Regions from separate parts of the Dyadobacter pollutisoli genome, predicted to be linked through region 4. Evidence: riboswitches for the same ligand, from Rfam matches in the RefSeq annotation. Region 4 holds a riboswitch; each other region holds the start of a gene.

What was found. A riboswitch is a leader RNA that binds a small molecule or an ion and turns the genes downstream of it on or off. The one in region 4 is predicted to bind cobalamin.
Positions count from the first base shown of each region.
Region 1: it holds a riboswitch for cobalamin, as region 4 does, so the genes downstream of both, metE (5-methyltetrahydropteroyltriglutamate--homocysteine S-methyltransferase) here and ON006_RS15125 (cobyrinic acid a,c-diamide synthase CobB) in region 4, are expected to answer to the same signal.
Region 2: it holds a riboswitch for cobalamin, as region 4 does, so the genes downstream of both, ON006_RS11945 (cytochrome c biogenesis protein CcdA) here and ON006_RS15125 (cobyrinic acid a,c-diamide synthase CobB) in region 4, are expected to answer to the same signal.
Region 3: it holds a riboswitch for cobalamin, as region 4 does, so the genes downstream of both, ON006_RS26750 (TonB-dependent receptor plug domain-containing protein) here and ON006_RS15125 (cobyrinic acid a,c-diamide synthase CobB) in region 4, are expected to answer to the same signal.

Region 1 covers NZ_CP112998.1:7,522,479-7,530,726, reverse strand. The annotation lists gene ON006_RS31370 (acyltransferase family protein) at 1-439, opposite strand, end outside; gene metE (5-methyltetrahydropteroyltriglutamate--homocysteine S-methyltransferase) at 744-3,065, opposite strand; cobalamin riboswitch at 3,269-3,497, opposite strand; gene ON006_RS31360 (6-phosphogluconolactonase) at 3,670-4,404, opposite strand; gene fumC (class II fumarate hydratase) at 4,561-5,961, shown strand; gene ON006_RS31350 (HEAT-like fold family protein) at 6,043-6,558, shown strand; gene ON006_RS31345 (sensor histidine kinase) at 6,718-8,094, shown strand; gene ON006_RS31340 (D-2-hydroxyacid dehydrogenase) at 8,179-8,248, shown strand, end outside.
Region 2 covers NZ_CP112998.1:2,879,523-2,887,770, reverse strand. The annotation lists gene ON006_RS11970 (tannase/feruloyl esterase family alpha/beta hydrolase) at 1-699, shown strand, start outside; gene ON006_RS11965 (sensor histidine kinase) at 807-1,898, shown strand; gene ON006_RS11960 (exonuclease/endonuclease/phosphatase family protein) at 2,109-3,059, shown strand; gene ON006_RS11955 (Gfo/Idh/MocA family protein) at 3,137-4,450, shown strand; gene ON006_RS11950 (beta-propeller fold lactonase family protein) at 4,466-5,617, shown strand; cobalamin riboswitch at 5,666-5,803, shown strand; gene ON006_RS11945 (cytochrome c biogenesis protein CcdA) at 6,019-6,645, shown strand; gene ON006_RS11940 (carboxypeptidase-like regulatory domain-containing protein) at 6,957-8,248, shown strand, end outside.
Region 3 covers NZ_CP112998.1:6,458,026-6,466,273, reverse strand. The annotation lists gene ON006_RS26775 (hypothetical protein) at 1-70, opposite strand, end outside; gene prfA (peptide chain release factor 1) at 212-1,285, shown strand; gene ON006_RS26765 (hypothetical protein) at 1,282-1,494, opposite strand; gene ON006_RS26760 (thioredoxin family protein) at 1,502-2,062, opposite strand; gene ON006_RS26755 (DMT family transporter) at 2,112-3,026, opposite strand; cobalamin riboswitch at 3,089-3,286, shown strand; gene ON006_RS26750 (TonB-dependent receptor plug domain-containing protein) at 3,295-5,277, shown strand; gene ON006_RS26745 (YncE family protein) at 5,289-6,371, shown strand; gene ON006_RS26740 (tetratricopeptide repeat protein) at 6,428-7,168, opposite strand; gene ON006_RS26735 (DEAD/DEAH box helicase) at 7,237-8,248, opposite strand, start outside.
Region 4 covers NZ_CP112998.1:3,702,552-3,710,799, forward strand. The annotation lists gene ON006_RS15115 (magnesium chelatase subunit D family protein) at 1-610, opposite strand, end outside; gene cobN (cobaltochelatase subunit CobN) at 647-4,927, opposite strand; gene ON006_RS15125 (cobyrinic acid a,c-diamide synthase CobB) at 4,924-6,306, opposite strand; cobalamin riboswitch at 6,474-6,609, opposite strand; gene ON006_RS15130 (hypothetical protein) at 7,051-7,560, shown strand; gene ON006_RS15135 (hypothetical protein) at 7,557-7,955, shown strand; gene ON006_RS15140 (MbcA/ParS/Xre antitoxin family protein) at 8,181-8,248, opposite strand, start outside.

The DNA.
Region 1 (8,248 bases), 3.8 Mb from region 4:
AGTAAATGGATAGCACGTCCGCCCAATTACTGAATTTATCGATGAGAAAGTTAGATCCGTAGAACAAATAGTATGCGGGATGTGTATATAATTGAGTTTCAATAGGATCAATGAATGTGTTATACTGCAAAAACCAAATACAAATTAGCACGAGATAATAAATTGGGAAAATCCTTAAAATTCTCCTTGTCATAAATGCTCTGTACAGAGAAAATATGCCTTCCTCCTCAATATCGACTTTATTCTCCAGTAAAATCCTCGTGATTAAAAAGCCACTCAGGACAAAAAACAATGTGACACCTAACGGGCCGTTTGCAATCATGTTAACACCCTGCCGGTCAGGTAGCCAATGAAACACTATAACCAAACCCACAGCGATCGCACGCAAACCATCCAGCTGGGGAAAATATACGTCTCGGAATTGAGCATTATTTGACATACAACAATTATCATTAGTCCACAAAAGTTCGGACTAATAATAATTGTGTTACCGTACAGTATCCCTAAGCGATTAGCATCCGGTAACTATGAGTTATCAAAGCGATTTAAAGGACGTCGATTACTAAAAACGCTGAGAGAAACTCAATGTCAATCGACTCTCTTTCTGCCAAGATGTAGTACCATTCCAGGTTATCACTGATAGTTATTTATTGTCACTAATGGTCATTGGTTGTCATTCATTGTCACTATTAGTCATTGATAGTGATGACCATAAATGACAATCCCCTGACCATTATGCCTACCTAGCCCTCAACAGTAACCGATTCGCGCAGCAAGCTAGCCGCGGAAATCATGTTTCGCAAAGCTGCTTCTGTCTCGGGCCACTTTCTGGTCTTTAATCCGCAGTCCGGATTTACCCATAAGTTTCTCGCTGGAATCACCTTCAATGCCTTTTCAAGGAGGTAAATCATTTCGTCGACCGTTGGTATTCGTGGTGAATGAATGTCGTAGACGCCCGGCCCGATTTCGTTCGGATAGTTGAACTCTGCAAATGCATTCAGCAGCTCCATTTGCGACCGGGAGGTTTCTATCGTAATCACGTCAGCATCCATTGCCGCGATGGAATCGATGATGTCATTAAACTCTGCATAGCACATATGCGTATGGATCTGGGTCTGATCGGCCACCCCGGCTGCGCTGAGGCGGAAAGCATCCACCGCCCAGGTCAGATACGTTTTCCAGGCGTGTTTTCTTAATGGTAACCCCTCGCGAATGGCTGGTTCGTCGATTTGTATTATTTTGATACCAGCCTTTTCCAGATCAACCACCTCGTCGCGGATCGCAAGCCCGATCTGAAAAGCGGTGTCCTTTCTCGGCTGATCGTCGCGGACAAACGACCATTGCAGAATAGTGACCGGTCCGGTCAACATTCCTTTAACCAGTTTTTCAGAATTAGCCTGTGCAAATGAAGACCATTTCACAGTCATAGGAGCAGGCCGCTCCACGTCACCATAAATAATGGGTGGCTTCACACAACGACTGCCATAGCTTTGTACCCACCCATTTTGCGTAAAAACAAAACCCGACAAGCTTTCGCCAAAATACTCCACCATATCATTCCGCTCAAACTCGCCATGCACCAGCACATCTATACCCAATTCTTCCTGCCAACGGAGCGAGCTGATAATTTCTTCCTTAATGCGGTTTTCGTAGACTTCCAATGTCAGCGTCCCTTTTTTCAGGTTGGCCCTCAGCTGCCTGACTTCATCCGTTTGCGGAAAAGAACCAATGGTAGTCGAAGGAAAGAGAGGCAGTTTCAATTTTTCCAGTTGAATGGCTTGTCGCACAGAGAACTGATTTAAACGCTCGAAATCCTCCTCTTTAATGGCCGCAGCACGCTTTTTAACCACTGGCTTATGGATCAGCAGAGAGTTTTTCCGGCTTCCAACAGCTTTCTGGTTTGCTATAAAATCCTCATCCGACGCCCAGTCTGTGCCAGCCAGCTTTGCAATGGTGGTCACTTCCTTCAATTTCTGTTTGGCAAAAGCCATCCAGTTTTTAACGTCTGGCGTCAGTACCTCTTCATTTTTTTCAAGATCCAGATCATACGGACTGTGCAGCAAGGAAGATGATGGTGCAACAAATACCCGATTTTCACCCAAAACTTTAACTGCTTCTGAGACAAAATCCAGCGACTTTTGATAGTCATTTTTCCAAATATTCCGCCCGTCGACGACGCCTAATGAAAGTATTTTAGACGAAGAAACGAATGCCGCATCTTCTAAAAGAGACTTGAAACTCTCAGCCCCTCTTGTCAAATCAATGTGCAGCGCGTCAATAGGTAAGCCGGTTGCGATCGGCAAGTTTTCTTCCAAGGCATCGAAAAACGTGGCTACCAGCACTTTCAGCTTCGGTAATGCTTCCCTGATCTGTGAGTATGCGCTTTGAAACGCTAGTTTTTCCTTTTCCGTAAGGTCCAGTACAAGGCCTGGCTCGTCCAGCTGTACCCATTCTGCTCCGCGGGCTGAAAGCTCTTTTAATACTGAAATATATATAGGTAGCAGATTATCCAGCAGATCAATTCTATCAAACCCTCCCTCTTTTTCTTTTCCCAAAAGAAGGTAGGTAACAGGCCCCACGAACACTGGCTTGGTCACAATGCCTTGGTGCAAGGCATCTTCAAATTCCAGCAAAACTTTATCCGAATACCGGCGAAATTTCTGGTTTTTGACAAATTCTGGAACGAGGTAGTGGTAGTTGGTGTCAAACCATTTGGTCATTTCCATTGCCTTAATGTCCAGCCCGTCGCGTTGAATTCCTCTGGCCATTGCAAAGTACAGGTCCAGCTCACGGTTGGATTTTCCGTCGATCAACTGATGATATCGCTCTGGAATGGCGCCAACCATTAACGAAGTGTCGAGAACGTGGTCATACAGCGAGAAATCGTTTGAAGGGATCAGATCAATGCCTGCCTCTTTTTGAGTTTGCCAGTTCTCACGGCGGATCTGCTGCGCTACTTTTTGAAGTGCCTCCCGGCTGATTTTGCCGGCCCAGAACTGCTCACTGGCTTTTTTGAGTTCGCGGTGGCTTCCCACACGCGGATAACCCAGGTTGTGTGATAACATTGCATTTGTGTTTAAAGAGTTAATAAAAACCCTGTGAAAACACCCTCCCATCCTGATGTAAATTGACTGGATACTGATCAGTACTTCATACCATAGCAGGATTTACATACATTGACAGATACCGAAAGGAACCAGACAATGCTGCTCACGCTGAAACAATATGTGGTAAATCAATGCGTGGCTACTCCCCTTTCGTGAGAGAATAGTCATTGAGAGTAATGGCAAGTCTCCTGGCTTGCATCATTCTGACCGCCCTTCTCGCTGTACCTGTGGTTTACAACAATGGGACACCAGGGTCAAAATTTGTCCATTTTAATGATTGGACTGATACTTACAGTAGCACGACTGCCCGTGATTTGCACACGGTTCCTTTTTGTTTTGCTAGTTTTGGATGAGGGGTCCAAAGCAAAAACCATTACCCCGATTGACGGGCGTTCACAAAGAACGTTTCAAATTTAAAGTGAAAATTTATCGGCTTTTCAACATGTAACCGATTTAAGTGAAGCCGTAAGAAATTAATAATGCTCTGCGATAAATTATCTTTTTTACCCAAAAATGTGCAGTTCAAAAAGTGATTTTTTCAACCCGATTTCTACCATTATCTTCACTTTTGAATCAATGAAGCAGCTTCTTCGTCGAGTATCAATTCTGCATTGAGATGATTCTGTAATGCGGTGGCAGGAAAGTCAGCGGTTACCGGGAACGCCAGCGCACGCTTGATCACTTCTGCCTTCGAGCTGCCTGAGGCCAGCAGAATAGCGGTTTTGGATTCAAGAATGTGTTTGATACCGACCGTTATTCCTCTGGTCAGGATGGTGGGTTTTTCAAAATATTTTTGCCCAACTTCCTTGGTCACGGTTTCCAGTTCTGAAATGTGGGCGTAAGTGTCCCACGGGGTTCCTGGCTCATTGAGGGCAAGGTGTCCATTCATTCCAACTCCCAAAACAATGAGGTCCAAACCGCCCAGACTCGCCACCACCTTGTTGACACGGTCGCATTCGGCCTGCGGATCAATAGCTTTCCCATCGAAAAAAACGATCTGATTGTCCCTTAATCCAATGGGTTTCAAAAAATCCTTGTCGAGCAGGTCCCGGCAGCTTCCGTTGTCATCGGCTCCCATTCCGATCCATTCGTCCAAGCCAATAAAAATACATTTGGAAAAATCGGCCATTCCCTTCTGATTCGCGGCCGCCAGTGTGTGGAACATGCCAAGCGGTGTACTTCCCGAAGGCAGGCAAATGACGGCATTGGGTTTATTGGCCAGTAAGGTCAGTACGCGATCTGCCGCAGCCAGGCTCATCGATTGGTAGTCCGGGTAAATACTGATTTTGGGAGTCATGTTTTGAAGTAATCTTAAACTGTAAAGGCGACAATCTAAACATTCTTTCCAGGTGGGTAAACATTTCTCTTTAAAAAACACCAAAAACTGCAAGCCCAACCCTAACTTTACCACCAAAATAAGCATTGTTCATTTACATTATCCTTATACCTTAAAATGGAATATCGTGTAGAAAAAGACACCATGGGCGAAGTGCAGGTACCTGCCCATGTATACTGGGGCGCTCAAACGCAACGCTCTATCCAGAACTTCCCTATTGCTCAGGATATTAATAAAATGCCAAAGGAAATTATCAAAGCCTTTGCATACTTAAAAAAAGCCGCTGCCATTACCAACTTTGAAGCGGGTATTTTACCAGAAGAAAAAAGCATCCTGATCGGTCAGGTTTGTGACGAGATCCTTACTGAGCAGCTCGATGATCAGTTTCCGCTGGTAGTGTGGCAAACGGGCTCCGGAACACAGTCTAATATGAACTGTAATGAGGTAATCGCCTACCGCGGACACGTTTTGCAAGGCGGTGACCTGGCAGACAAGACCAAATTTCTTCATCCCAATGATGACGTAAACAAGTCGCAGTCGTCCAATGATACTTACCCGACTGCTATGCACATTGCGGCATATAAAATCCTGGTGGATGTAACCATTCCGGGTATCATTAAACTGCGTGATACATTGAAAGCTAAATCTGAGGCTTTCAGAAATGTTGTTAAAATCGGCCGTACGCACTTCATGGATGCGACCCCATTGACATTGGGCCAGGAGTTTTCGGGATATGCCTCCCAGCTCGACCACGGTTTGCGTGCTATTTACAACACACTTGCTCACCTTTCTGAACTTGCTTTGGGGGGAACTGCCGTTGGAACAGGTATTAACACGCCAGAAGGTTATTCAGAAAATGTGGCACAACATATCGCTGCATTGACAGGTCTTCCTTTCATTACTGCTGAAAATAAATTTGAAGCATTGGCTGCACACGACGCCATTGTAGAAGCGCACGGCGCATTGAAAACAGTGGCTGTAAGTCTAATGAAAATCGGTAACGACATCCGTATGCTTTCCTCAGGCCCACGCTCGGGAATCGGTGAAATACACATTCCCGACAATGAGCCCGGAAGCTCTATTATGCCCGGCAAAGTGAACCCCACCCAATGCGAAGCCATGACAATGGTAGCTGCACAGGTTATGGGTAATGATGTGGCGATCGGTATCGGCGGATCAAATGGTCATTTTGAACTAAATGTTTTCAAGCCTTTGATGGCCTATAATTTCCTGCATTCTGCTCGCCTGATCGGTGATGTTTGCGTTTCTTTCAATGACAATTGCGCTGTCGGTATTGAGCCGCTGCATGAAAACATCAAAAAGCATGTGAACAATTCATTGATGCTGGTAACTGCTTTGAACACCAAAATCGGTTATTACAAAGCTGCCGAAATCGCTCAGACTGCTCACAAAAACGGATCAACATTAAAAGAGACTGCAGTAGCCCTCGGCTACCTGACTCCTGATGAATTTGATGCATGGGTCAAACCGGAAGAAATGGTGGGCGATAATAAATAGCCTGTCAAATCATCATTTTTATAGCTATTTTCAGTGCTCCGTTTGTTAACGGGGCACTTTTGATTTTAACCGGTTTGGAAAATGAACATTAAAACTGAGCTGCTTGCCGATCCGAGACATTCCAAATTGATCGCAATGCGGATCGCTGCCTACGCCTGTACTTCGGATGCTGCCTTTAAAGAATTGATACATTGTTTTCTTTCCGATGATTTCCGGCTTGCCCAGCGTGCTGCGTACAGTGTGAGCATTGCTTCGAAACAAAAACCACAAAGCATTCGACCTTATATAGGAGTACTGGTGAGCCAGCTGAAACGCGCCGACATTCACGACGCCGTGATCCGAAACAGTGCCCGGATACTGGAAGAGATCGCAATTCCCGAAGAATTTCATGGCGAGTTAATGGACGCGTGCTTTGCGTTGGTCCAAAACCGGCAGACCGCCATTGCGATCAGGGCTTTTTCATTGACTATCCTTTATAATCTCAGCAAAATTTATCCGGAAATTAAAAACGAATTACGCGTGATCATCGAAGAAGCAATGGACTTCGAAACACCGGCTTTCCGCTCACGTGGAAAGAAAATATTAAAACATATTTAATGCAGCGGGCCGCGTCAAACGTATTGAGGTTCAAGACGTTTAAGTTATATTTACATTCCACAAAAGCGTCTGCCTTGATATTAATAAGAACACACGTTTTGTCAGGATTAGCCAGGAAAAACTTCGTTAAGTAAACCTCAATCTTCCCGCTAATCTAACATGCACTCTTGGTCTACCTCCTACCAGCAGCTACGTCTGTTTTTCGACGGCATGCTATGTATGATGGCTTTTTACGCCTTCTTTTCCTTTCTCCAGCACCGAAAAGCAATTTACTGGCAATACGCATTGTACATATTTTGCATGATGATCACCTTTTACCTGGATGACATTGATTACCAGCGGGCCGACTATAAACCCGGGGCCAATTTCGCGGTTTCATTCATTGAGTCACTGGCTTTTTTACTATATATCCGTTTCGCGATCCTGCTGATCGAAATTCCAAAGCTGGACCCGTTCAGTTATAAGTTACTGAGATGGATGTCGGTCATTTTGTGCGTCCAGCTCGCGATCGATGTTTTGTTCCTGCTGAGCGATGTTCCCGACAACATTAAGACGAGTAACTACATTCTTTTCCGAGCCGTTCTCGCAATCGGTGCTTTAGTAGTGGTGCCCCGTATATTGAAACTCCACCAGGCGGCCATTGCCTATTTTATCGCCGGGTCCTTCTTTTTTGTGATAGGCTGCCTCACTGCATTGTCTGTCAATTACATACCAATTATTTTTACCAAAAATCCTGACAACCCGTTCTCCTACCCGGTAACTTACATGCAGTTTGGCGTGATCCTGGAAGTACTCTGCTTCACATTGGGAATGTCTGTCAAAAACCGCCAGAATGAGAAGGAAATGATACTAGCCCAGGCCCAGCTTATTGAACAGTTGCAGGAAAATGAAAAGAAGCAATCAGCACTCCGTCGTATCCGTGATGATATCTCGCGCGACCTCCATGACGAACTGGGTGCCGATCTGAGTGGCATAAGCGCCATGAGCCATGCCGCATTACGACAGTTTAAAAACCAGGAGGCTGTCACTGCTCATACCATTAAAACGATCGGAGAAACTTCCCGGAAGGTGGTAACCCGCATGCGTGAAATCATATGGAGCCTTAATTCTACACACGATTCGGTGGGCAACTTTTCATTCCGGATCAAAGAAACGGCTTATGCATTGCTCGAACATCAGCCGATTGAGCTGAATATGCAGCTGCCAGCCGAAGAAATAGACCTGTACATTCCGAATGACTGCCGGCGAAATCTTTTCCTGGTTTACAAAGAAATCCTGCATAATGTGGTCAGGCATTCTCAGGCACAGAATGTGAAAATTGATCTGTTTGTAAGTAATGACAACATTAATCTCGTCGTCAAAGATGATGGTGTCGGATTTGCGGGAGAGACTATTAAAAATTCCGGAAATGGCTTGCTAAACCTGCGACAGCGGACCGCCGCGTTTGGCGGCAAACTGAGTATCGATTCCTATCCGGGGCGGGGAACTACTATTAGTGTTTTATGCCCGATCGAGGACAATATAATTTCTGTTTAACAACAATAATATCGATGTCGAAAGTTAAAGCAAGTGCAAAAACAGGTAAAACGTTTTACCTTGCTTCTTTAAACATAAAAATAAATGATCATCTACTGCCATTCAATGCTGGATGAGCCGCTCAGGCAAAAGCTCGTTGACACATTATCGCCTC
Region 2 (8,248 bases), 820 kb from region 4:
CTCAAAAAGATATACGCAGGCCCGGTGAATCCTCGCACGGGCGAAAGAATATATACGCCACTGCCGTTGGGAAGTGAAAACTCAGGAGCTGGCCTGGACATGCAACAAAATCCGCAGCAGTCGCCGGGCGCATTTTTTTATCAATACAAATGGGCATTCGGGCCGGAATTTGATTATCGTACCTTCGATTTCGATCACGATCAGGACAAGCTGGACTCTGTTCTGGGGCCGCTCCTGAATGCTAATAACCCGGATCTGTCAGCATTGAAGAAACGGGGATGTAAGATTCTGATGTACTCAGGAACTGCCGATCCGCTGGTACCCTATCAGGACGCCGTCAACTATTATGAGAGGGTGGCGGAAGCACAGGGTGGGGTGATACAGACACAGGAATTCTTTCGCTTTTTTCTGGTACCGGGTATGGCACATTGCAGCGGCGGGCCGGGCGTGAATGACTGCGGCGATATGCTCGGCGCACTGATCAAATGGGAAGAGGAAGGTAAAGCTCCCGAGCGATTGATGGGCACGGCATATTATCAGGCGGACCCTAAAAACGGTGTCCGTTTCAAGCGGCCGCTTTATCCTTACCCGCAATTACCCGCATATGTTGGCGGCGATGTAAGCTTGCCTGAGAGCTTCAAACCAGTGGTGTATCCGGAGCGGAAGGTTTTGCAGCCTGCGATGCGATATCTCAACTGAATGTAGTAGTAAATGTTAACTAGTTTTAGCATAAAAATCTTATAACTTCGGAAGTTCTGCTAATTTTTCTTGTTTTAATTCATAAAGTAAGTACATTAAGCGGCAATATGAAGATCGAATCTGTGTCGGCTAACTCAACTGATAAATTGAATAAGGAGCTATTCTTTGAGATATCTCAGGACATACTTTGTGTTGCTGGATATGATGGGTACTTCCGAATGGTAAATCCTGCATTTACCAAACTCATGGGATATTCTCATGAGGAATTGCTCGCCAAGCCCATTGATGAGTTTATCTATTTTGAAGACAGGGAGCTTACTTCACAGTATCGGGAAGAATTGAAAAAGAGCATACCGCTTTTGAATTACGAAAACCGGTACGTGACTAAGAATGGCGAGATCGTGTGGCTTGCGTGGACTTCAATGCCCAGGGACGCTGATCGGTTGGTTTTTGCTATTGCCAAGAATATCACCCATAAAAAGATCATTGAACAAGACCGGAATGCGCTTCTTGCTAACCTTACCCGGATCAATCAGGATCTTAAACAATTGACCTATACGACATCTCATGACCTCAGGTCGCCGGTCAACAACCTGCTGTCTGTGTTTGGCCTTCTGGATACTTCCAAAATTCAGGATGCGGAGACTTTACAGTTTATCGATATTTTAAAGTCGGCGACCGAAAGCCTGAAAGATTCGCTGAACCATTATGTTGATATTCTGGTACAAAAGGATCTCCTGACCGTCAAAAGAGGTGAAATAAGTCTGAGTGCGTCGCTGGACACTGTAATGCTGTCACTAAAAACACTTCTTGAAAACTCCAAAACCAGGATCACGGCAGACTTTTCGGAATTTGACGACATTAAATTCAATGCGAGCTACATGGAGAGCATTTTTCTCAACCTGATCACGAATTCGATCAAGTACGTTATTCCGCATAATACGCCTGTCATCGGTATTTCGACAAAAAGGTCAGGGAATGTTAAACAGCTGATATTCAAGGATCAGGGAGCTGGTTTCGATATGGATCTCGTGAAAGACAGGCTCTTCGGGCTAAATCAGACATTCCATAACCATAGCGACGCCAAAGGTATCGGGCTTTACCTGGTACGTAGCCACCTGACCAGCCTCGGAGGAAGCATTGCAGTTGAAAGCAAACCCAACGAGGGCACGACATTTACATTGTCGTTCAAAAGCTGACGCGGGCTTTTCGTACCGGGTTTTCCCATATCAAGTCATTCCTACCATTTTTCCAAGGAAATCCACCGTTTATGAACCCGGCGAATCTGTGGTAGATTTTTAAATCAATTTTGATTCAGAAATTTTAAATTAACGATTACATAATTTTCCAGAAGTACTGGGGCAACATGAAAGGGCTAGATTTGACAAACATATCCAGGAAAAAAGAGAATGTCCAAAGTCTACGCTTCTCCCATTACCGCTTTGTTGCTAATCTTAATGCCTTTTATTTTCAGCGAGGCCCCTTTACATGTTTCTTCCAAAAGGCATCTTGCTTCTTTAAGTATTTCGGATTCCGGCAGCTTTTCAGCGATCACGTATAACATCGCGGGGCTGCCCGAATTCATTTCAAGCGCGGTTACCCGGCGGGCTGTCAGTATTGCCGATATTGGCGGGCGGCTCAATTCGTACGACATTGCGCATGTCCAGGAGGATTTCAACTACCACAAAAATCTCTGTGAAAGTCGCAACCAGCATTTCTACCGCACACAAACCAAAGGCGCGGTACCATTTGGTGACGGCCTGAATACGCTATCGAAATACCCGATCCACCGTCTCAGCCGCATCCGCTGGAACGACTGCACGGGAGCTGACTGCCTGACGCCGAAGGGATTTACTTATACTCAGATACAGGTTGCGCTGGGCGTGTTCATTGATTTTTACAATGTACATGCCAATGCTTATAACCATCCGGCGGCGGCCAGGGCGCGATGTGGGAATGTTCGGCAGCTTAGCAGCTACATTGCCAGTCATTCAAAAGGCCACGCCGTCATTGTCATGGGAGACCTCAACGGACATTATAGCTTTTCAAAAGATAATATTCATACGTTGCTCAAAAATAACGGTTTAGCGGATGCCTGGGTGTTGTTGCAAAACAAAAATGAAATGCCCGGTCACGCAGATTCGTTGCCGGCAAGCAATATTCTCGACATCGGGCAGGGCACTGAAACTATTGACAAAATTCTGTACCGAAGCTCTGAGGACCTCATGCTGGAACCGGGAAATTATAAACTGGAAAATGAAAGCTTCCGAAACCATACGGGATTGCCACTGTCCGATCACCATCCGGTAAGCGTTTCGTTTCAATGGAGGAAACGACAGGCACGGATCGCCAGCATGTAGTCGCGCAGATTCCACGGGTAATATTTCACCGGTAGTGACCTTTTATGATTTATATGATCTACTAGATTTTATTAATCATGACAAATTCGCGACGAAAATTTATCAGTTCTGCTACCGCTATTGTGGCGGGCGCAAGCATTTCAACGGTATTCCCGTCTACATTGTCGGCTTTTCCTAAGCTTTCATCTCCCGCAGATACCATCCGGATCGGTGCCATAGGTGTGAATGGAATGGGTTGGTCGGATCTTACGGCCATTTTGAAAAACCCCGGGGTTGAATGTGTGGCGTTGTGCGACGTGGATAAAAATGTCCTGGACAAGCGCGCTGCCGAACTCGCTGCGAAAGGAATGAAAGTGAAAACCTACGCCGATTATCGTGAATTGCTGAAAGACAAAAATATAGATGCCGTGGTCATCGGGTCGCCGGATCACTGGCATTGTTTGATGATGGTAGAGGCTTGTCAGGCGGGGAAAGACGTATATGTCGAAAAACCCATCGGAAATTCTATCGCGGAATGCCGTGCTATGGTTGCTGCGCAGAAGAAATCGGGCCGGGTGGTGCAGGTAGGGCAGTGGCAACGGAGCCAGAAACACTTTCGGGATGCGATGGATTTCGTGCATTCGGGTAAGCTGGGTAAGATACGGCTGGTGAAAGTATGGTCGTATTTTAGCTGGGTAACACCTATTTCCAAGCTGCCTGATGGTACTCCGCCAGCCGGGGTTGACTACAATATGTGGCTGGGGCCAGCTCCTAAAAGACCTTTTAACCCAAACCGTTTTCATTTCAATTTTCGCTGGTTCTGGGATTATGCCGGCGGGCTGATGACTGACTGGGGCGTTCATTTGCTGGATTATGCGCTGCTGGGAATGAAAGCCGAAATTCCGAACAGCATTATGGCGGCGGGAGGTAAGTTCGCGAATCCTGATTCCGGCGCAGAAACGCCTGATACGTTGACTACTGTATATGAATTCGGCGATTTCAACATTCAATGGGAGCACGCCATTGGCATTGACGATGGGCCATATAACCGCCAGCACGGGATCGCTTTCATTGGCAATAATGGCACACTTGTCCTCGACCGGAATGGATGGGAGGTGATACCGGAAGGTAAAAAAATGGAGGCGGTGGCACTGCAGAAATCGTCGGACAATGGGCTGGACCTGCATGCGAAAAATTTCATCGAAGTGGTCCGTTCCCGGAAATTGGAGGACTTGCACGCGCCGGTCCAGGTGGGGGCTGACATTGCTATTTTTTCGCAGATGGGAAATATTGCTTTCCGTACCGGCAAAAAATTGTATTGGGACAAACAAAAAGGCTTGTTCACCGATGCTGCGGCCAACAAATTCATTGCCAAAGAATACCATAACGGTTATAAAATACCTTCTGTTTAAATGACTAATCCCATCATGAAAGCCAGACTGTTTACATTATTCTGCGGCCTGATCCTGCTCTCTTCGAATGTACATTCGCAAACATTAGCGAAGACGGTAGTGGCAGATAAGCGTCCAAAAACCGATAGAAAAGCTGTTGAAAAACGATACCTGTACGTAGCCACGCCCGGCATCCGCGACTACCTCGGGTATGGTGGGCACGGGCTGCTGGTTTTTGATATGAACGACAATCATCGTTTTGTCAAAAGGATCACTACCAATGGATTGCACCCCAACGGCAAGCCGTCCAATGTGAAAGGCATCGCGGTCAGCATTCCGCTCAACAGCATTTATATCAGTACGATAGAAGGCTTGCAGCGCATTGACCTGACGAGTGAAAAGGTGATATGGGAAAAGACTTATGAGGGAGGATGCGACCGGATGTCGATTTCGCCGGACGGGCAAACCATGTACCTGCCGTCACTGGAAAAGGGTTTCTGGAATGTAGTCGATTGCAAAACCGGGGACATTATGAAGAAGATCAATGTCCATAAAAGGGCGCATAATACCATTTACGGGCCGTCCGGGAATTTTGTTTACATGGGCGATATTGCCAGTCCGTGGCTGCATGTGGCAGATCCCAAGACTCATACGCTGGCAGGGAAAGTTGGGGTTTTTGCCAATAACATCAGGCCATTCACGATCAATGCGAAGGAAACGATGGTGTATGTGACGGTGGATAGTCTGCTCGGTTTTGAGGTAGGGGATTTGAAAAAAGGCACTAAAATCGCGCATGTAGCCGTGGAAGGATGGGAAATGGGCCCCGTGCGTCGCCACGGAAATCCCAGTCACGGAATTGGTCTTACGCCTGACGAAAAAGAGCTTTGGGTTTGTGATGGGCATAATATGCGGTTGCACGTATTTAAAGCGACGGCACCTTACCAGCAACTGACGACCATTCCGGTGCAGGATATGCCCGGCTGGGTCACATTCAGCATGGACGGGAAATACGCGTATCCGTCGAGCGGGGAGGTGATAGAGGTGAAGACCCGCAAGATTATTTCTACATTGAAAGACGAGTTCAATAATAGTGTGGCCAGTGAAAAAATGGCCGAAGTGCAGTACAGCGGCAACCGGGCTGTGCGTGCGGGCGACCAGTTTGGGATCGGAAGAGCAGGCCAGGATTAATATGTTAATGTAAAAAAGCTTACTTTGCGCACTTAAAGTTCTTTGTCTTGCTTCTCCACAAAAATTGGTTCACGTCCACGATGTGAAAAATAGGGAACCGTGTTAAATTCACGGACTGTCGCGCAACTGTGAGTAACGATGATAAAACGTTACAAGTCAGATACCTGCCATTTTTTGTTTGATGATGCTTTCGCGTAAAAAAGCTAGTCAGGTCCGGATCATTTTCTGCATATCCTGTCAAGGATATTTGTGCGTCTTTGCGCGATGCTAATGCATAATTTCTCTTCTTTTCCTGTCTGATTTATTTCCGCCGCATGATCGGCAGCCTCTGAGCTTTTAACTTCTTTTAATTCATTTTGGATTACGGGAATGCTAAAAATTCTAAATCATATTTACAGGAAATGTTAAATTACTTATTGATTGATTCTCTTCTTTTGGGTGTACAGCATTCATTTGAACCCGACCACATGGCTGCTGTGTCTGTACTGGCTACCGGCAAAAATCAAAAACCGGCGGATCGTTTAAAACTAATCTGGCGCTCGTCCCACTGGGCACTGGGGCATTCATTTACATTGATTCTTTTTGCCTGCCTGGTTTTATTATTAAAATCCACCATTTCCTTAGATATAGCCGAGAAAGTAGAGCTGATTATCGGGCCCTTGATGATATGGCTTGGTGTACTTGCACTACGGCGAAATTTTCACAAAATAAATGTGGTAAAAGAACCATTGAATGCTAAAAAAGTAAGCCGATCATTTTGGGTAGGAATGGTGCATGGACTGGCCGGAACTGGCGGCGCATGTGCAGTTGCATTGACGCTCGCGGCGAGTGATGCATATACAGCAGTTTGGATTATCATACTTCAAAGTGCCGGAATTATTTTATCAATGTCCGCCTACGGATATTTCTTCGCATTTTCAATCAACAAATTTGCTGCTAAAAAAGAATCGGTGCTGAGAGCTATTAATTATATCGTTGGTTTTTTATCCATTACAATCGGAACAATCACATTATTGGAAGCATTTTAGATTTCGTTTTTGTAAAATCTATTTATTAATATGAACAAATCATATTAATAAATTTCACGGAATAAATATCCGCATACTTACTTTTTGTACAACAACTATCTGCCAATAAATCAAGTAGTTATACTTACTCATTTCAGTATAACTACTCTGTGATTTAATGTTGGTAGCAAGCTACATTTACTCAATATTTTATTGCTCCTGCAAGTCATCGCCACTACTTCTCATTTTTATTGACCAATACAAGATTTCCATTTTGTAGTTAGTACGCAGTCCAATTTCTATTCCGTATCGATAATTAACCTTTTATTACCATGAAAAAGATTTATGCTTTTGCGTTAATTTCTATGGGCATTATTGCCTTGCTGCAATTGGAGTCGTGTTTTAAGCCAACGCCGAACGGCCCGATAGCAGGACTTATAACAGGATATGTCTTTACGGAAGTTAGAATAAAAGACCAATCTGTTAAAAAAGTATTCTTACCGGATGTAATTGTCACTATTAAAAATACTTCCGGTAGTACAGTTGCAATTGACACTACGGAATTGGATGGTGGTTACCGCACGAAAGATCTTCAACCTGGTGATTACACGATTAATCTTTCTAAACAAGGATTTATCAATCAGAGTTATAAAACAACTGTTGAAAAAGCGACCAATCATCCGGGACAATTGAGAATTAGTTTTCGTGAGAATAATTACATTTTCGGTACCGTAAAATTAGCTGATGGTTTTCCTGCTATTTTTAAAAATGAAGTATTTGGGATTAGTTTTTTTACAACCGTTTTTGTTGATCTTGATAAAATAAAAAGTGCAGTAAGGTGTAATACTTCCGGAGAATTTATTTTAACAGGAGTACCACCAAAGGCAAGGTTTTCCATTACGGCTACTTGCCAGCGGGCAGTGGTCAATCAGACGGTACAGGCTAATGGTCAGGTGTATGACTTGGTTTTTAAAAATACAAAACCTGCTATTAAATACATTGTAGCATTCAATGAGAGTGGTAAGGCAGTGCTGCGCACTTTGCCTTCGACCAAACTGAAAGTTGTAGCAAATACATTGGACAAGGAAGGGCAAACCCTTACCTATATGTGGCTTCCCGGCGGAGATTATCCGGGCTCAACGTTTTCAAATAATGCTGAGGCGACATGGCAATTAACGGCCGTGAAAGCAAAAAACCTGCTGACATTACTAGTACTCGATGATTTTGGAGGGGCCGCATTTACCTCTTATTCAATTGATGACAACGACGGAAAAGTCGCATTTTCGGGTGTGGCGCTCAACATCGACGGGAGCGGGAAGATCCCCGGTGCTGTGATCACGATTAATGGGCAACAGGTGGCGGCAACTGACAGCAAAGGGCATTTCAGTGTGCGGGTCGATGAGGCGGAAAACAACCGCTATGTGCTCAATGTCGAGAAACCGGGATTCATGCTCAGTTCGACGATTTTCCAAAAAGAGGCTTTTGAACAAACATATAAATTGGTTAGCGCCACGGTGAAGGAATTTGATCCGGGAAATGACATTGTTTTGACGGAGGAAGAAGACAAATTCACCAGATTTGTCACTTTTGACAAAGAACAAAAACGACGCTCCCGACCAGCGGC
Region 3 (8,248 bases), 2.8 Mb from region 4:
CTACGCGGTTTCCCAGATCACATCCGGTCATTAAAATCACCATGATGCCGCAGTACAGTATTTTTTTCATTTTCTGATCAATTAACAATTCTTCCACACCATTCAACCGGTTGATGTTCACAAGTTACGCCGAACGTTTGAAAAACATTCATTTGCCTAAAATGCGTATCTTTGTGCCCCGAATGAGTCGTGCCAAAGATATTCAATAAAAATGATCGATAAATTAGAAGCCATAAAAGAACGTTTCGAAGAAGTTTCGCAACAAATCATACAACCGGAAATTGTGTCGGATTCTACCCGTTATTCCAAAATCAGCAAGGAATATAAGGATCTGGGCCGGATTGTGGAGCAATATGCATTGTATCTGAAACTTCAAAAAGATATCGCTGGCACGAAAGAACTGATCGCGACTGAAAAGGATGAGGAACTGAGAGAAATGGCGAAGGAGGAGCTCGACGAGCTAGGCCCGAAACTGGAAGAACTCGAACAAACGATCAAGGAATTGCTCATTCCAAAAGATCCTAACGACAGCCGTAACATTATCCTCGAAGTAAGAGGCGGAACCGGTGGCGACGAAGCTGCGATTTTTGCCGGAGACCTATTCCGTATGTATCAGCGTTTCTTTGAGAAAATGGGCTGGCGCGCTTCTATTATGGACTTTACCGAAGGTTCCAATGGCGGATATAAAGAGATTATCTGCAAAGTCGAAGGCGAAGACGTTTATGGAAAAATGAAGTTTGAATCGGGTGTACACCGGGTTCAGCGCGTACCGCAAACGGAATCCCAGGGCCGAATCCATACATCGGCAGCATCAGTAGCAGTATTACCGGAAGCGGAAGAAGTGGATGTGCAGATCAATATGAATGACGTGCGTGTGGATACTTTCCAATCGTCAGGTGCGGGAGGACAGTCGGTTAACACGACTTATTCTGCGGTGAGGCTGACCCACATTCCGTCGGGACTGGTGGTAAGTTGCCAGGACGAGCGTTCTCAGCTCAAAAACAAGGACCGTGCGCTAAGCGTTTTACGGTCAAGACTCTATGAGATCAAATTGAAGGAACATAACGATGCTATCAGTTCGCAACGCAAGTCAATGGTGGGAAGTGGCGACCGTTCTGATAAAATCCGTACTTATAATTATCCACAAAGCCGCATTACCGATCACCGCATTGGTTACACGGTTTATAACCTTCCGGCTGTTATGGAGGGCGATATCGGAGAATTTATCGAAAGACTAAGAATCGCTGAAAACGCAGAGCGGATGCAGGAGGGGGAAACGGTTTAGATTATTAAGTCCCGTTTAATAACAATGTCTTCCATCTGGTAAGTGAAATGTTGATCCTTAAACGAAAGATTGACTACTTCTAAAATATTCGTTTTCAAATCTTCAAAATCGTCTCCCTCTGTTCCAATAAACTTACCCTGAATCAAAGTATGGGCACTGTATCCAATGTCCTCTTTGATAATGTTCATTGTAATCACCGGTCTTTTCATCGGTTAGTTATTTTGAGGGATACAACCCAGCATAAGTCTTGGATTTGTAGGTGTCGAAATCCTCTTTTTTGTGATAATCTTCCCCGATGAATGTGATCACCTGGTGAAATTCTTTGGCTTTCATATAGCCGGGCAGTGGCTGGATCATATTGAATTGATCGTCAAGGAAAACGGTCGTGGGGTAGCTGGGCTGATTATTGGTGAGCGCCAATGCTATTTCATTAATCCCTCTTCCGCCCTCAGCCAGGTATTTGAATTTTTTATCTCCCAATGTAATGGCTTCTTTCTGTTCTGCGTCCAGCTTTACCGCGTAAAATTTTCTGTTCACGTACTCAACTACTGCTTTGTTTTTGAACGTCTCCCGGTCCATTACTTTGCACCATCCGCACCAGTCCGTGTAAACATCAATTAGTACCTTCCGCGGCTCCTTCTGAATTTTCGCATAAGCTTCTTCAATGGTCAGCCACTGAATTCCTTCGGCCGGACGATTGCCAGAGTCTGCTTTGAAGCCGGTAGACACCGCTAGCAGCGTCAGAACAAGAAGTGAAGAAGTTATGAATTGTTTCATGATTTTTTTGATTTCTCTTGGGAAACAAATTTCAGCATAAAAAAATTGTTTATCTGCTTTTGGCAAAAGAAACCAATATCCCTCCGATCACTATCAGCATCATTCCGGTAATCGTCGAGAGCGACGGAATGGATTCCCCCATCAAAAATCCGATCAGGACTGAAAAAAGAATATTGGAATAACCGACGGCTGCCACTCTTCCGGCTTTATCAAATGTGAATGATTGTGTCAGCATTTTCTGGCCCATTAATGCGGTTAATCCCAGCGCCAGAAAGCCCAGCCACTGCCATACATTTTCAGGCCATTTGAATGTACCTATCAAAAAATCAAGATGTTCCATCGGGTAGTAAGTCCCTACCAACATGGATAGTATTGGCATGATGATCCCGCTCAGCATAAAGGACAGAATAATCGCCCGGGTATCGTACACCACACCCAATTGACGGATCGACAGATATGAAATGGCGGTGAGCAACGCATTACCCAGCCCCAGTGCATTGTCCCGCATGGAAATGGACAGATCGGGACGAAAGACGAAGAGTATCCCGGTGAAACCGACAAATATAGCTGCCCATTCCTTGGAATTGAGCGTTTCTCCGATCAACAGCCAAGAAAACAAAGCCAGAAAAATAGGATAGGTATACTGATAGGTAGAAGCGCGGCCCAGTCCCAGCGTCTGAATTGCGTAGAAAAGCATATAAAGCGACAATGTTCCAACTACTCCCCTGAAAATCAGCAGTCCCAATTTACCTCCTTCTTGTCGCATCGGCCGTCGCCATACGCTGGTAATGATGAAAACTACACCGACAATATTTCTAAAAAACACAAGTTGTACAATGTGAAACTCCTTACCCAGCCATTTAGAAATCGCGGAGGTCAATGCAAAGAAAAAGGCCGCTCCCAGCATGAGATAAATGCCTTTAAAGGAAGCGGTTGCAGGGAGGTTGTCAGTAGTAGCGGCCAAAAACAAACGGATTTGCCCCAAATATAGCGCATATCCTACACAGTCGAAAGTCCTTCCAATTGCTTATCTTTGTGGCGTTTGGTGCCATAGCGCTGCCTCAGCAGCAATTAGGCTTAATAGGGAATTCCGTGGTAAACCGGAAGCTGTCCCCGCAACTGTAAGTCTGTTCCAATTGATCCAATCTTCGTGGCCACTGTAAAACGGGAAGGCCGGGGATCAAAAGACGAGCCAGGAGACCTGCCATAATGATTCTAAACTTTTGTTTTCGGTGGAAAAACAAAGGGATATTTGCCCAATTCATCCATTTGCCCAGGTGATCATTGACCGGTGGTTTTTCATGGCCGTTACTGTATCCATTTGCATTTTTCTTTCGGAGAATCTTTTGGCACAGAAAGATAGCGTGCAACTGGAACCGGTAACTGTGAAAGGATTTGTTCCTGAGAGATTCATGAGCGGCCTCAAAATACAGAAAATAGATTCTGCTACATTGACACAATTCCGGTTTGGCAACATCAGCGACCTGCTTTCACTCTATACACCCATTGCATTTAAAAATTACGGCCCCGGCCAGCTGAACACCGCTTCCTTTCGGGGAACATCGGCTAATCATACGGCAGTGTTATGGAACGGGCTGAACATTAATTCGCCGATACTTGGCCAAAGTGACTTTTCCACCATTCCTGTTGCCGGTTTTGACCAATTGTCTGTTCAATATGGCTCATCTGCGAGCGTAGTAGGCAGTGATGCAGTCGGCGGCAGCATTTTATTGAATAGTAATGCAATCCATGAAGGTATGCACCAATCCTTTGGCAGACTGCAGGAAAGCTTCGGTAATCACCAAATGCAATACACAGGCCGGTATGCAGCAGCCATAAACGACAAATGGAATTTTTCCGGGAAAACCAATTTGTACTTCGGCCGGATGAATAACGATTTCCCGTATTCAGAGCGAAGAAAATATACATTGCTACCATCTGAAAGCTCACAGAAAGGTATCGTTCAGGATCTGTTTTTTCAATCCAAAAATGACCAGGAAATATCCGTACATGTGTGGCTAACGTCTAACCGGTTAACCCTCACACCTGATGACCAGGCAGGTAGGGAGCTTACGCAGACGGAGGCCTATCGTACAATGCTGCGTTACCGGATCAAAGATCTGACTTTCAGAACTGCCTGGGTGCGGGACGTGATTGACTATGCGAAAGGCGACTATGCCTTGCTCGACCATGCTGTGGCAGACAAGTTTTCCAGCCGGGTTGAGAAGGATTTTCAATGGGATTTAAGGAAGTCGGGAAGTAACATTCAAATGAAGGTCGGAGGCGAATGGACCCATTACCGGGCACAAGTGGCTGGTTATGGAAAATCGCTCATTACCGAAAACCGGGGTGACCTCTATGTCCTCACACGCTGGCAGGCTACGCCTCACTGGCTGGTGTCCGCCAATATGCGCCAGGCATTTATGACGCGTTTCAATCCACCATTCACACCATCAGTTGGTACTGAATATCAGCTTCTTCAGAACATTAATTACAGCTTAAAAATGAAGGGTTCTGTTGGAAGAAGCTACCGTGTACCCACATTGAATGAAAGATACTGGAAAGAACTTGGCAACCCGGACATTAAACCGGAAAGTGGCTGGAACAAGGAGATAGGCTTGGAACAGAGCTACCTCGCCGGTATTAATCAAACATTCACCACTTCACTTACCGCTTATCATAACCGGGTCAGGGACTGGACTTACTGGAATCCTTCCAAAAGTTATCACGTGGAGAATTTGCAGCAGGTACTGGCGCGGGGAATTGAACTGCAACTGGGATGGAGAAATCATTTTCAAAGCTGGAAATCCGGGATCAATTTGGGATATGCATTGAACAAAAGCTCGCAGGAGAAAGCTTATGATGCTTATTCCGTCGACATTGTCGGCAAGCAGCTGGTTTTCGTCCCGATGCATTCAGGTAATGGGAATGCATTTATCCAATATAAAAATACCAGGATCACAGGCCAGGTACAGACCATCAGCAAGCGGTTCAGCACTTTTGATAATTCGCAGTTCCTGAACGGTTACACCTTGGCTAACTTACTGGCCGAAACGACAATTTCTTTGAATAAAATAAAAATGCGTTTTCAGGGGCAGGTCAACAATATTACCAATACATTTTACCTAAATGTCAGAAACAATGCGATGCCGGGAAGGAGTTTTGCGTTAAGTTTGACCATGAGTTACGATTCGAAGACCAAATTCTTTCAATAAATAAAACAAAAATGAAAAAACAGTTAACCAGATTAGTAGCAGTAACATCCTTATCTATTTTAGCCTGGTCGTGTAACCAAAGCGATCCAGCTCCAAAAGGCGATTATATACAAGGTGTATTTGTGATCAATGAAGGTAATTTTTCACAGAACAATGGAGCTATTTCTTTCTTTGTAAGAGAGCAAACTGTTTCGGAGGCTGATATTTTTTCCAAAGTGAATGGTACTGCATTGAAAGGCGGCGTACAGGGTTATGCCGCGGTGGGCGAAAAAGGTCTGATACTGGTTGATAATTCAGCTGCCGGCCTTGATAAGGTTGAGATCATTAATAGCAATACATTTAAATCGGAAGCGACTATTGGCGCGCCGGACATAGAAAACCCCCGCGAAGTTGTGATCGGAAGCAACAATACCGCTTACGTTTCATGCTGGGGCACCAATGCTAGCTATACCTTCAAAACGGGCTACATCGCTGTCATTGACCTGAACACCAACAAAGTGACCCGGAAAATTGATATTGCAGCCGGCCCTGAGAATATGGTTTTCAATGCAGGAAAGCTTTTCGTAGGAACCACTTCGTTCGGTACCGACAAGAACCTGTATGTTATCAACACCGGGACAAACATTATTGAGAAGTCTGTTCCTTTGGACATCGCACCTAACCCGATCGGTATTGATGCCAACGGAAAGCTTTGGGTCAATACTGGTATCAAAGCATTGAAATTGAATGCGGATACTTATGTCACGGAGGCAACACTGACAATTGGTACTAACGCTACCAAAATAGCTTCAAATTTTGCATTCAGCTCTGATCGCAAAACCGTTTTCTTCGTATTGTCTTATTTTGACGCAAATTATTTGAGCCACGGAGAAACATACAAGTTCGGTGTCAATGATGCTCAGATCAATGTAACGACTCCATTTATCAAACGCAATTTCACTGGCCTGACGGTTGATCCATCTCAGGGACTGATCTATGCGGGGGTAACGCCTTCATTCGCGCAGGCGGGATATGCAGTCCGCTACCGTGCCGACGGGAGCTTGGTTGACTCTGTTAAGGTGGGCGTAGCCCCTACTGGCTTCTTTTTCAAATAAAAAATAAGGGTGCCCGAATTTTCGGGCACCCTTTGCATATCATTAAGCTAAAATTCCTATTTGAAAAATCCTTGCGGATCAGGCATTTTGGCTTTTAACAATTCTACGAAATCAAGGTTCATTTGCGACAGGTCCAACGTTCGGCCTTTATGAAGGTGCTCCCAGGACTTATCCAGCTCGTTGAGATTGTAATGCAACAGAGCCAGGTTATATTGCCCCAAAGCATATGTAGAATCCAACGCTACTGCGTGCTTCAACAATTCACCCGCCTCATCCAATTCCTCTTTCCGGCTCGTGATCGCGTATAGTTTCAGATCCACGGTAGACAAATCGACCAGCAAAGGCACATTTGTTCCCTGTAACCCGATACCACGGCTCAACATTCGCTTGGCATCCACCCAGTTTTCACGCTGATAGGACACTACGCCCAGGCCCCAATAAGCCTCCACATTTTTATCATTCAATAAATGGGCGAGGTTGAAACGATAGCAGGCTGTATCCAGTGATCCTTCCTGAAGATATTCCCAGGCACGCGTTGCGAAAAAACTGCTCGCTTCAGTACGGCTTGTAAACGATTTGTCGCATTCACTCAGGAACCGGATTTCTTCGTCAATCTGCTCTGAGGTCTTGCTAATTTCCCCGAACAAAGGAAGTACGCGTCTTTCTTTTAACTCTAACGGCCGCTTTTGGGCAACGTTCGTATCCGTGTTTGGGCCAGCGCTCGCAAGATGGGTATTTTGAGCATAGCCAAATACAGGTACTAAAAAAGCAAGCCAAATAACAACAGATTCTTTCATAAATAACTTAAATAGAGAACAGGTTTTCTATTGTCCAAGTTAAACGGATTTATTGGAATTGTATTGCATTATCTTCGTTTACTTCTTCCTGGCGAACTTCTTCTGCCTTGCGCACCCTTTGCTAAGGGTTTAGAAGTAGGTCTGTACACCTTCTTTTTCTCATGGAATGCCCCTAAAAATGTCGGGTCTTCTTTCCTTTTCTGGTTATCGATTTCTCTGAGCATATCTTGTCGCTCCAATGTTGGAGTTGACGCTATTTCGAGATCTTCCGGCAATTCCTTTCGCGGAATTTCCATGCGGATCATGTTCTCAATTTTCCGAATGTGATATTCATCGGCCATTGTCATGAATGTAATAGCCTGCCCGATATGGTTTGCCCTGCCCGTCCGGCCAATGCGGTGAACATAGTCCTCATAAATCAACGGCACGTCAAAATTGATCACGTGGCTTACCTCTGTGATATCAATGCCTCTTGCTACTACATCCGTCGCAACCATTACCCTTACTGAGCCCTCCCGGAATGCATCCATTGCATTCGTACGCGTATTTTGTCCTTTATTAGCATGGATTACCCTTAGTTCCTCCTCTCGTACTACTCGCCCCAGCAAATTTTGATGGACAAGTCCGGCTACTTCCCTGCTTCTCGTAAAAACCAGCACACGGTTAAACGTTTCACGGTCCTGTAATAAGTGGGTCAGCAAGGCTATTTTAGTCCGAAAGTTAGGTACCTCGTACAGCGACTGAGCCACCATTTCGGCGGTAGTAGCCTGCGGAGTTACTTCAATACGGGTCGGAAATTCAAGGAATTCGTGGGAAAGCTTTTCCACTTTTTCGGAGAATGTGGCTGAAAAGAGCATGTTCTGTCTCTTTCGGGGAATAATTTCCAGCAACTTGCGGATTTGAGGCATAAAACCCATATCCATCATTTTATCCGCCTCGTCCAGGATCATTACGTTCAGGTGTTTTACGATCACCTCCTCCTGAAAATAAAGGTCCATAAACCTGCCAGGTGTGGCCACAATAATGTCGACACCTTTTCTTAAATTCTCGATTTGTGTTTTGGGCCCAACTCCGCCGAAG
Region 4 (8,248 bases):
GTTCCGGATCGCCCTCAAATGCGATCCTCCTGCGTACAACTTCCACACGGTCAACCACATCCATATGCCCCTCCACCTCGACCATTAACCCAAAACGATCCAAAAACTGCGGACGCAGGTTACCCTCCTCGGGGTTCATTGTGCCAATTAACATGAACCGCGCAGCATGACTTTCCGAGATCCCTTCCCGCTGAACGGTATTGATGCCGGAAGCCGCTACATCCAATAAAATGTCTACCAAATGGTCGGCCAGCAAATTCACTTCGTCGATATAAAGTATGCCCTGGTGCGCGCTGGCGAGCAATCCGGGTAGGAATTTCTTCTTCTTTTCGGAAACGATGGCTTGGAGGTCAAGGCTACCCAAAATACGGTCTTCCGAAGCACCCAATGGCAGATCCACAAAGGGTACGGTCATATTTTCCGTTCCAAAACCTCCTTCCTGAGCCGTCAGGGGCATAATGGACGCAAGACCCCGTACCGCCGTCGTTTTGGCCGTCCCTTTTTCACCTTTTATCAACACGCCCCCGATAGCAGGATTGATGGCACATAATAGCAGCGCCTTTTTCAGTTTCGCCTGTCCGACAATGGCGGAAAACGGGTACAAATTCATATATCTTTTTATTTCAATTCATTAAAATCAACCTGTCTAATCAGCCCGGGATTCCAGCAGCTCCTCACCTTTCAGGTACAGTGCTTTCAATTCCTGCAATGCTTTTTCGGAAGGATTTTTCCACAATTCCCTTTGTACTGCTTCCAACAATCTTTCCGCAATGGCCTGCAATGCCCACGGGTTACTTTCCTCGAAAAACTGCTGCATTGCCTTGTCCAGCGCATAGGTTTCAGCTACTTTTTCATACATCCAATCGTCCACCACATTGGCGGTAGCGTCGTAGCCGAAGAGATAATCCACGGTCGCAGTCAGTTCGAGTCCACCTTTATAGCCGTGCTTTTTAATGCTCTGGATCCATTTGGGATTCACGACCCGGGATCGGAAAACGCGCAATGTTTCCTCTTTCAAATCCCGCACAACCGGTCGCGAAGTATCATGTGAATCGCCGAAATAATGCTTGGGCTGGCGGCTCGTGAGGTTGCGGATCGTGGCGATCATTCCGCCGTGGAATTGCAGGTAATCATCACTGTCGAAGATATCATGCTCCCGATTGTCCTGATTATGCAGTGCGACTTCAACGCGAGAAAGCCGCTCTTTGAAGTCTTCCCGGGCATCAGTTCCCTGCACATTCCGCGTATAGGCATAGCCGCCCCAGTTCACATAAGCCTGCGCAAAATCCGCATCCGTATGCCAGTTTTTCTCGTTGATCAATGGCAAAATACCCGCCCCGTAACTCCCCGGCATCGCCCCGAAAATCCGGTAAGCCGCACGCTCCTCAGCTTCTTCGACGGACAAACTGTTATCTTTTTGAAGTTCCGTCAGCTCTTTTAAATAATGTTTCCTGATGAAATTCCGCTCTAAGTCTTCGTTCAGCGCAATCACCATTTGCACCGCATCGTCCATCAGATCAATCAAATGCGGGAAAGCATCCCTGAAAAAACCGCTAATACGGGTCGTCACATCAATTCTCGGTCGCCCCAATTCTTCCAGCGAAATGACTTCCACGCCTGTAATTCGTCGGCTTTCAGCCTGCCACACGGGCCGCACGCCGAGCAACGCAAGTACCTCAGCTACATCATCGCCATGTGTACGCATAGCACTCGTGCCCCAGATGCTGATCCCAACACTTTCGGGGTAACGTCCTGTTTCTTTCCAATGCCGGTCGAGCACCTCTTTCGCCAGTTGCTGCCCCACCTCCCAAGCCGCCCGCGACGGCAATACACGCGGATCTACCGCATAGAAATTCCTTCCCGTAGGCAGGATATGCGCCATCCCCCGTGTAGGCGCCCCGCTCGGCCCCGCAGGTACATACCCACCCGACAGCCCGTGCAGGAGGTTCGTTATTTCTTCATCGGTTTTGGCAAGATTAGGAAGCAATTCCAGGCACACAAACTCCATGATACTGCGAATACCAGCCAGTTCAGGACTTGTAGGAACCATGTCCAGCGTCTCATAAAGGACCTGATCCAGCTTTTTTAGATCAAATCGATGATACGCGAGCATTCTGAAAAGGTGATTCCCCAGTTCGCCCAGCACTTCCAGGGCATCCGCCGCGGTAACCACCCGCCTGTCGGCTAATGCCTGAAAATGGTCGGATACTCTTTCCAGTTTTTCACCTTTATGATCAAGCAGCGTATTTATTTCAAATTGAAAAAGTGATGCGAGCTCTCCTTGCAACCCGGGAACATTAGCATTAGGCAGTCTGGTGAGCGATTGTAGCATATCTACCAGCGCATTGTCCTGAGGCATTTCACCTAATGTATGCAACCCATTACGAATCTGCGCCGCGCCTAGTTCGCATAAATAACCATCTATATCCTCTATCAAATGCGCAATGTCCTTTCCATCCATCTCAGTGAGACTGACGGGAACGCCTTCGGGCGTCATGTCATCGTCCCAATCATGTTTGTGGTCGCCGTGGTCGCGGCTGAGCATAGCAACGAGGTCAGTATCGAGGTTAGTTTGCTTGATCAAATCCCAGATCTGTTTTTGCAACAATGGTAATTTGGCCGGATCGAGGCTTTCTACCTGATAGTATTCATCGACGAGCTGCGTGAGCTGAGCGAGTTCGCCGTAGCTGTCAGCGGAAGTCATAGGCGGTGTCAAATGATCAATAATCACCGCGTGTGCCCGTCGTTTCGCCTGAGACCCTTCGCCCGGGTCATTGATAATAAATGGATAAAACAATGGCAAATCGCCCAGAAAAGCATCAGGAAAGCAATTTTCCGACAAACCAATCCCTTTTCCCGGAAGCCATTCCAATGTTCCGTGCTTGCCCACATGCACAATAGCGTCCGCACGCCAGCTGTCCCTGAGCCAGCGGTACAATGCATGGTAATGATGCGTGGGCGGCAAATCGGGCTGGTGATAAATGACGTCGGCATCCATTCCATAGCCTCGTGGCGGCTGCAATGCTACAAACGCATTGCCCAGATCCAGTCCTGCGAGTGCGATGTGATTTTCATGTACATAGGTTTCTCCCGGCGGTGGCCCCCATTGTTTTGTCATTTTTTGCTGCAATGCAAGTGGCAGCTCCTGAAACCAGCCCGCATATTGATCCGCGGAAACCTGACCGACGGCTTGGGCAAGCTGATCCGGCGTGAGATAATTTTCGTCGTAGGAACAGCGATCTATCAGCGTATGAATCAGCTCCGTTCCCGTAGCAGGAAGGTTATTGATCCGGTAACCCTCGGCCTGCATAGCGTGCAGGATGTTCATGAGCGAAGCCGGAGCATCCAGCCCGACTGCATTTCCGACCTGGGATGCTTTGGTATTGGAATTGGTAAAAATGAATGCTACCCTTTTCTGATTGTTTTTTAAATGTCTGAGTCTTGCAAAACGTACGGCCAGCCCGGTTACCCGTTCGATCCTGTCGTCCAGCGGCTCATAACCTTTTGTGTCCTTTCCCTTTTCTTTAAATGAGACCGGAACGGTGATAATGCGGCCGTCAAACTCAGGAATGGCAACATTCATCGCGGTATCCAGCGGATTCAGCCCACGTGCCGACGACTCCCAGGGCCCACGGCTCATTCCGCTGGTTATGGCCTGCAAAATCGGAACATTCAGGCCTATTAATGCCTCTGCTGGTTTGCTAACGGTACCAGCGGGCTGAATATCGGTGATCGCAAATGAAATGGTATTGATCAGAACATCAATGCGGAATCTGCCGGGCACTTCGAAAAATTCAAACGCAAATGGTATCCCGGTTTCAGGATTTGCTGTTTTCAATGATGATGTAAAAACGGGTAGTACATTCACACCACGTTCTTCGAGCGACCTGATCATCGCATCCACAAAGCTAATGTTCCCGCTGATCCAATGAGCCCGGTAAAAGGTGATCGCAACGGTTGGAAGGCCCTTATCATAGTATTTCAACCAATCCGACATGTCTGCATTTTCAGGCAAATCGGGATGATAAATACCGTGTTCTGGCAAGTTAAGAGGCGATTCCGCTCCAAAACCGGTCAGTAGTAAATGATCTGATAAAAAATATAACAGTGATAAAAAGTTATGGTAGCCTCCTGCCTGTAAGTAGGCCAGTGTTTCTTGCAAAATGGCCGGAGAAACAGTGGAAACTGCCGCAAATTCCGGGTTTAGCTCGCCTGTTCCGCTGACGACTATCAAATGCTGCTGCCTTTTTTGAGCAAGATTGACTAGTTCTCTAAAACCGGGAATACTACTAAGCCGTCCGTGAATGCGGACAATGATGATCTTTGCCTCGGCCAGTTCCCTTTGAAGCAATTGCTCCATTTGCTCTTCACTTTTAATGGCCAGCAAACTAATACCCAACGTTTTGGAAAAATCATCGGGCAAGAGCTGCATAGTCCGGTTCAGCGTGAGCAAGTCTGTGTCCGCATGCGTCAAAAACACGATCCCTTCCGATGGCAATGCAGTTTGCCCGCCAATGGTAGCTGTTTCGGAGCCTTTCCAGGTATAGAAATGAAACACATATTCGGCCAGATCCGACGGCGGCACCAGGTAGCGATCCGCCTTGACCATACTATCAATGTAGTCGAAAATCGCGACGATTTGCCAGTCGTTATTGATGGAGTGAAACCATATCGAATGCCCATCGAACAGCAATGTCACCACGTTGGCCAGCGTGCAGGGGCCCAGGCAGCCTCCTTTCGTCATATGAACGACATTGCGCAGCTTTCGTCGCAACCATTCGCTTTTGTAAAGTTCTACCGGAACAGGCGCGTAACCTCTGTCGACCCGTCCGCAGCAGCAGGCATTGTAGCAATACGATAAATGTCCCCGGCGCTGCACGAGGTTAATCGCCTTGCCATCTGAACGGGTAACGCGCTGTCTTTTCATACTTCGGCTTTCGGCTGTCGGCTGTCGCCAGATGGTGATTGGCTTTCAGCATTAATGGCTGTTTTGATCAATTGTTCAATAAATTCGGGCTTGTCACCCCAGTATAAATGTGTATAGGATGCGAATGTATTTTTGGAGCGGTATAGCTTCGTGTCTACCGCTATTCCTTTTGCATTGGTAAGCGTAGCTGGCTCGGTTTGCAATTTTTCGTCCGATATTTTGGAATAATGAAACTCATGGCCGCGAATATCTTGCCCATTCCAATGCATGATCCTGTATCCCAGTATCATTTTTGCACTTTCCATCGAAGTGTTGCAGTTCAGCACGCCCGTCATCGGGAAACTTTCACCTTTGTTGGTCACAAGGGTTTTGCCCAGGTACATTAGCCCCCCGCATTCGGCGTAAGTAAGTCCGCCCTTTTGACAATATTGATGAATGCTTTCGCGCATGCTTTCATTGTCTGCCAATGTCTGAGCAAACAGTTCAGGGTAGCCGCCGGGCAGGTAAAGCAGGTCTGTTTCAGGCAAATGACTATCACGCATTGGACTGAACCAGGTTATTTCACCAAAATGAGATAGTACTTCGATATTTTGATGATAGGTAAATGAAAACGCTTCGTCACGCGCAATGGTAATCCTAAGTTTCGCGCTGGTTTGTGCAGCTATGGCCTCTTTTTTATTTTCTGTTTGAACAATAGGAAGACTAGTGATTTCAAGCAGCCTGTCGAGGTTTACGGTCAGCGGTATTTGTTCTGCCAGCTTTTGAATGATGGCTTCATAATCGGTTTCGGCCGAAATATGTAGTCCCAAATGTCGCGAAGGAATGCTCAGGTTTCTATTCTCAGGTAAATATCCCAAGGCCTCCACACCGGCATCTTCGCAGGCATCTTGTAAAAACCGGTAATGAGAAACGGTGTTGACAAAATTGAAAATGACCCCGACGACCCTTACATTCTTATTAAAATTTTTAAAGCCATAGATCAGCGGAGCAGCTGAATAGGCCATCGACCGGGCATTAATGACGAGGATCACCGGAATGTCGAGCAGTGTCGCAATCTCCGCGCTGCTTCCCACCATTCTATCCGCGCCATCGAACAGACCCATTACCCCTTCGGCCACCGATACATCTACTTTGCCAGAATAGTGCCAGTAAACGTTCTTCACGTGTTCGCTGGAAGCCATAAAAGTATCCAGATTGACACTTTGCTTTCCGGCGGCAGTGGTATGATGGATGGTATCAATGTAATCCGGCCCACATTTGAACGGCTGCACCCGCAGTCCCCGCTCTTTCAAAGCGCGAAGCAATCCTAGCATAATACTTGTCTTCCCGGAATTACTGGAAGGTGCGGAAATCAGGAAACTGGACGGATGTTCGGACATTCTTTAAATCTTTAAACCGATTTAAAGTTCTTTCAGTACTTTGGTAACGTCAGTGGAAATGAGGGGAGAAAAGAAAGGATTTTTAGAACGAAATGGTCATTCTGAAATCAGAAACGAGGTATTTCTGAAAAATATCCAAACCAGACTAAGCTTCAAATCGCGAAAGCGTTGTCAACATGGAAAAGGCAGGTCTTCTGACTTGTAACTTCCTTGCGGTGTTACTTACAGTTGCGCGACAGCTCGTGATTCTCACACGATTCCCCTCTAATGCATTGAATGCAAATCCTTTTCCTGTTGGAAAAATATTGTAAAGAACTTGTTTGGCTGTAAAGGTAAAAGATATTTCAAACTATAACCTTTGATCTCTTTTATAATCTTCGAGGTTGGTTACCTGAACCAGATCGTAGTATCTGGGAAACAACGGATTTAGAATGAAATTATATTCCTGAGGCATGACAGCACTTCTTGCCTTGATTCCAATGTGGGCGGGTTGTCTGAAAATTCGGTCTCCTGTGGTTTTGAAAAAACGCGTTGGGTCATTTTCTCAGGGAAATGAAAAATAAACTTCAATCATCCTACAAATTTATCTTTGCGATAGCGTTAGTTTTACAGGTATAAATTGTTTAAAAATAAAATATTTTATCACTTAAACTTGGATTTGTCTTAAAAATAACATCAGTTAATACCAGACGTATTCCCATTACCCTCTCCATAATATCCCCAACTTACTACCGCGTCTGAAATATGAAAAACGAACCCATACCTGCATCAAAAGCAGAAACAACTGACAAAAAATTAACATCTATTTTATATCTCCTTCAAACTCAACTTGAAGAGATGAAGGATGAGGCTGATAGAAGCTACGAGCTTCACAAAATCGGCGAAAAAACCGACTTGGTTAAGTACATCGAACAAAGACTGGATGATCCGTTTGGTGGCTTAGTTAAGATGTCCAATAATCTAGACTCTCAACTTAAGGATTTACTAAATGTGTTTGTCAAGCATTTCTTGAGGAGTAATCGCGAGCTGATAAGCTCTGCTTATCTGGACAAAACTCAACGAGAAGATCTTAACTATTCAATTATTCTAAACGAAGACTCTCTCGAATCTAGAATTGCGATCCTAAATTTCTATGAAATTTACGATCAGATAGAGCCTACTTTAAAGTTTCCGGTTCATTTCCAATTTGTTCCCGATCAATTAGCGGATCGTATTTCCTATAAAGAAAAATTAGATCTAAGCGATAAAGAATGACGGAACATTTAGAGCAGGCCACACACAATGAGAATTTTTGTGCTAATATTGAGAAAGAATTTTCTGAACAATTTTTTGATTGGAAGGTAACGGTACTTTTTTATGTGGCATTACACCTTCTAAAAGCTAGATCATCACAACTTAGTAGAGATATTGGAGAAACCCATTTCGATATAAATAAGAATGCAAATCCGAATCGAGATAATGTATTAAGGCTATCTAAGGGAGCCTGGGAGTTATATCATCTCCTATACAGAACCTCCCAAACTGCTAGATATGAGGGTATTACAGATTTTGATACATTTCAAGCTTTAAAAAAAGCAGACTATATAATTTGCCAAGAAGCACTAAGAAAATTTAAATTATATTTGAACGGTGTAGGGCTAAAATGTTGAACCCTGCCTATCTAATGATTAATTAAACTTCACCTGTAGATAGGCAAGCATTACCTTCTCGAACTCCTCTCTCTCCAATTTAATTCCTTAGGAGTACCCTCAGAGAACTTATACAGCCCGTACGTCAATATTTCAATGGTCAATACGAACAGATCAGGAGGTAGTTTCGGATCATCGACGTGAACGATTAGTCCATCACCGTGAGAAACCTGCTCTTGCCACAAGTTAAGAATAAACCCCTTCTTCAATTCGCCCGAGGATCTGATTGATCAGTTTAAGTTCGGTTGGCGTAT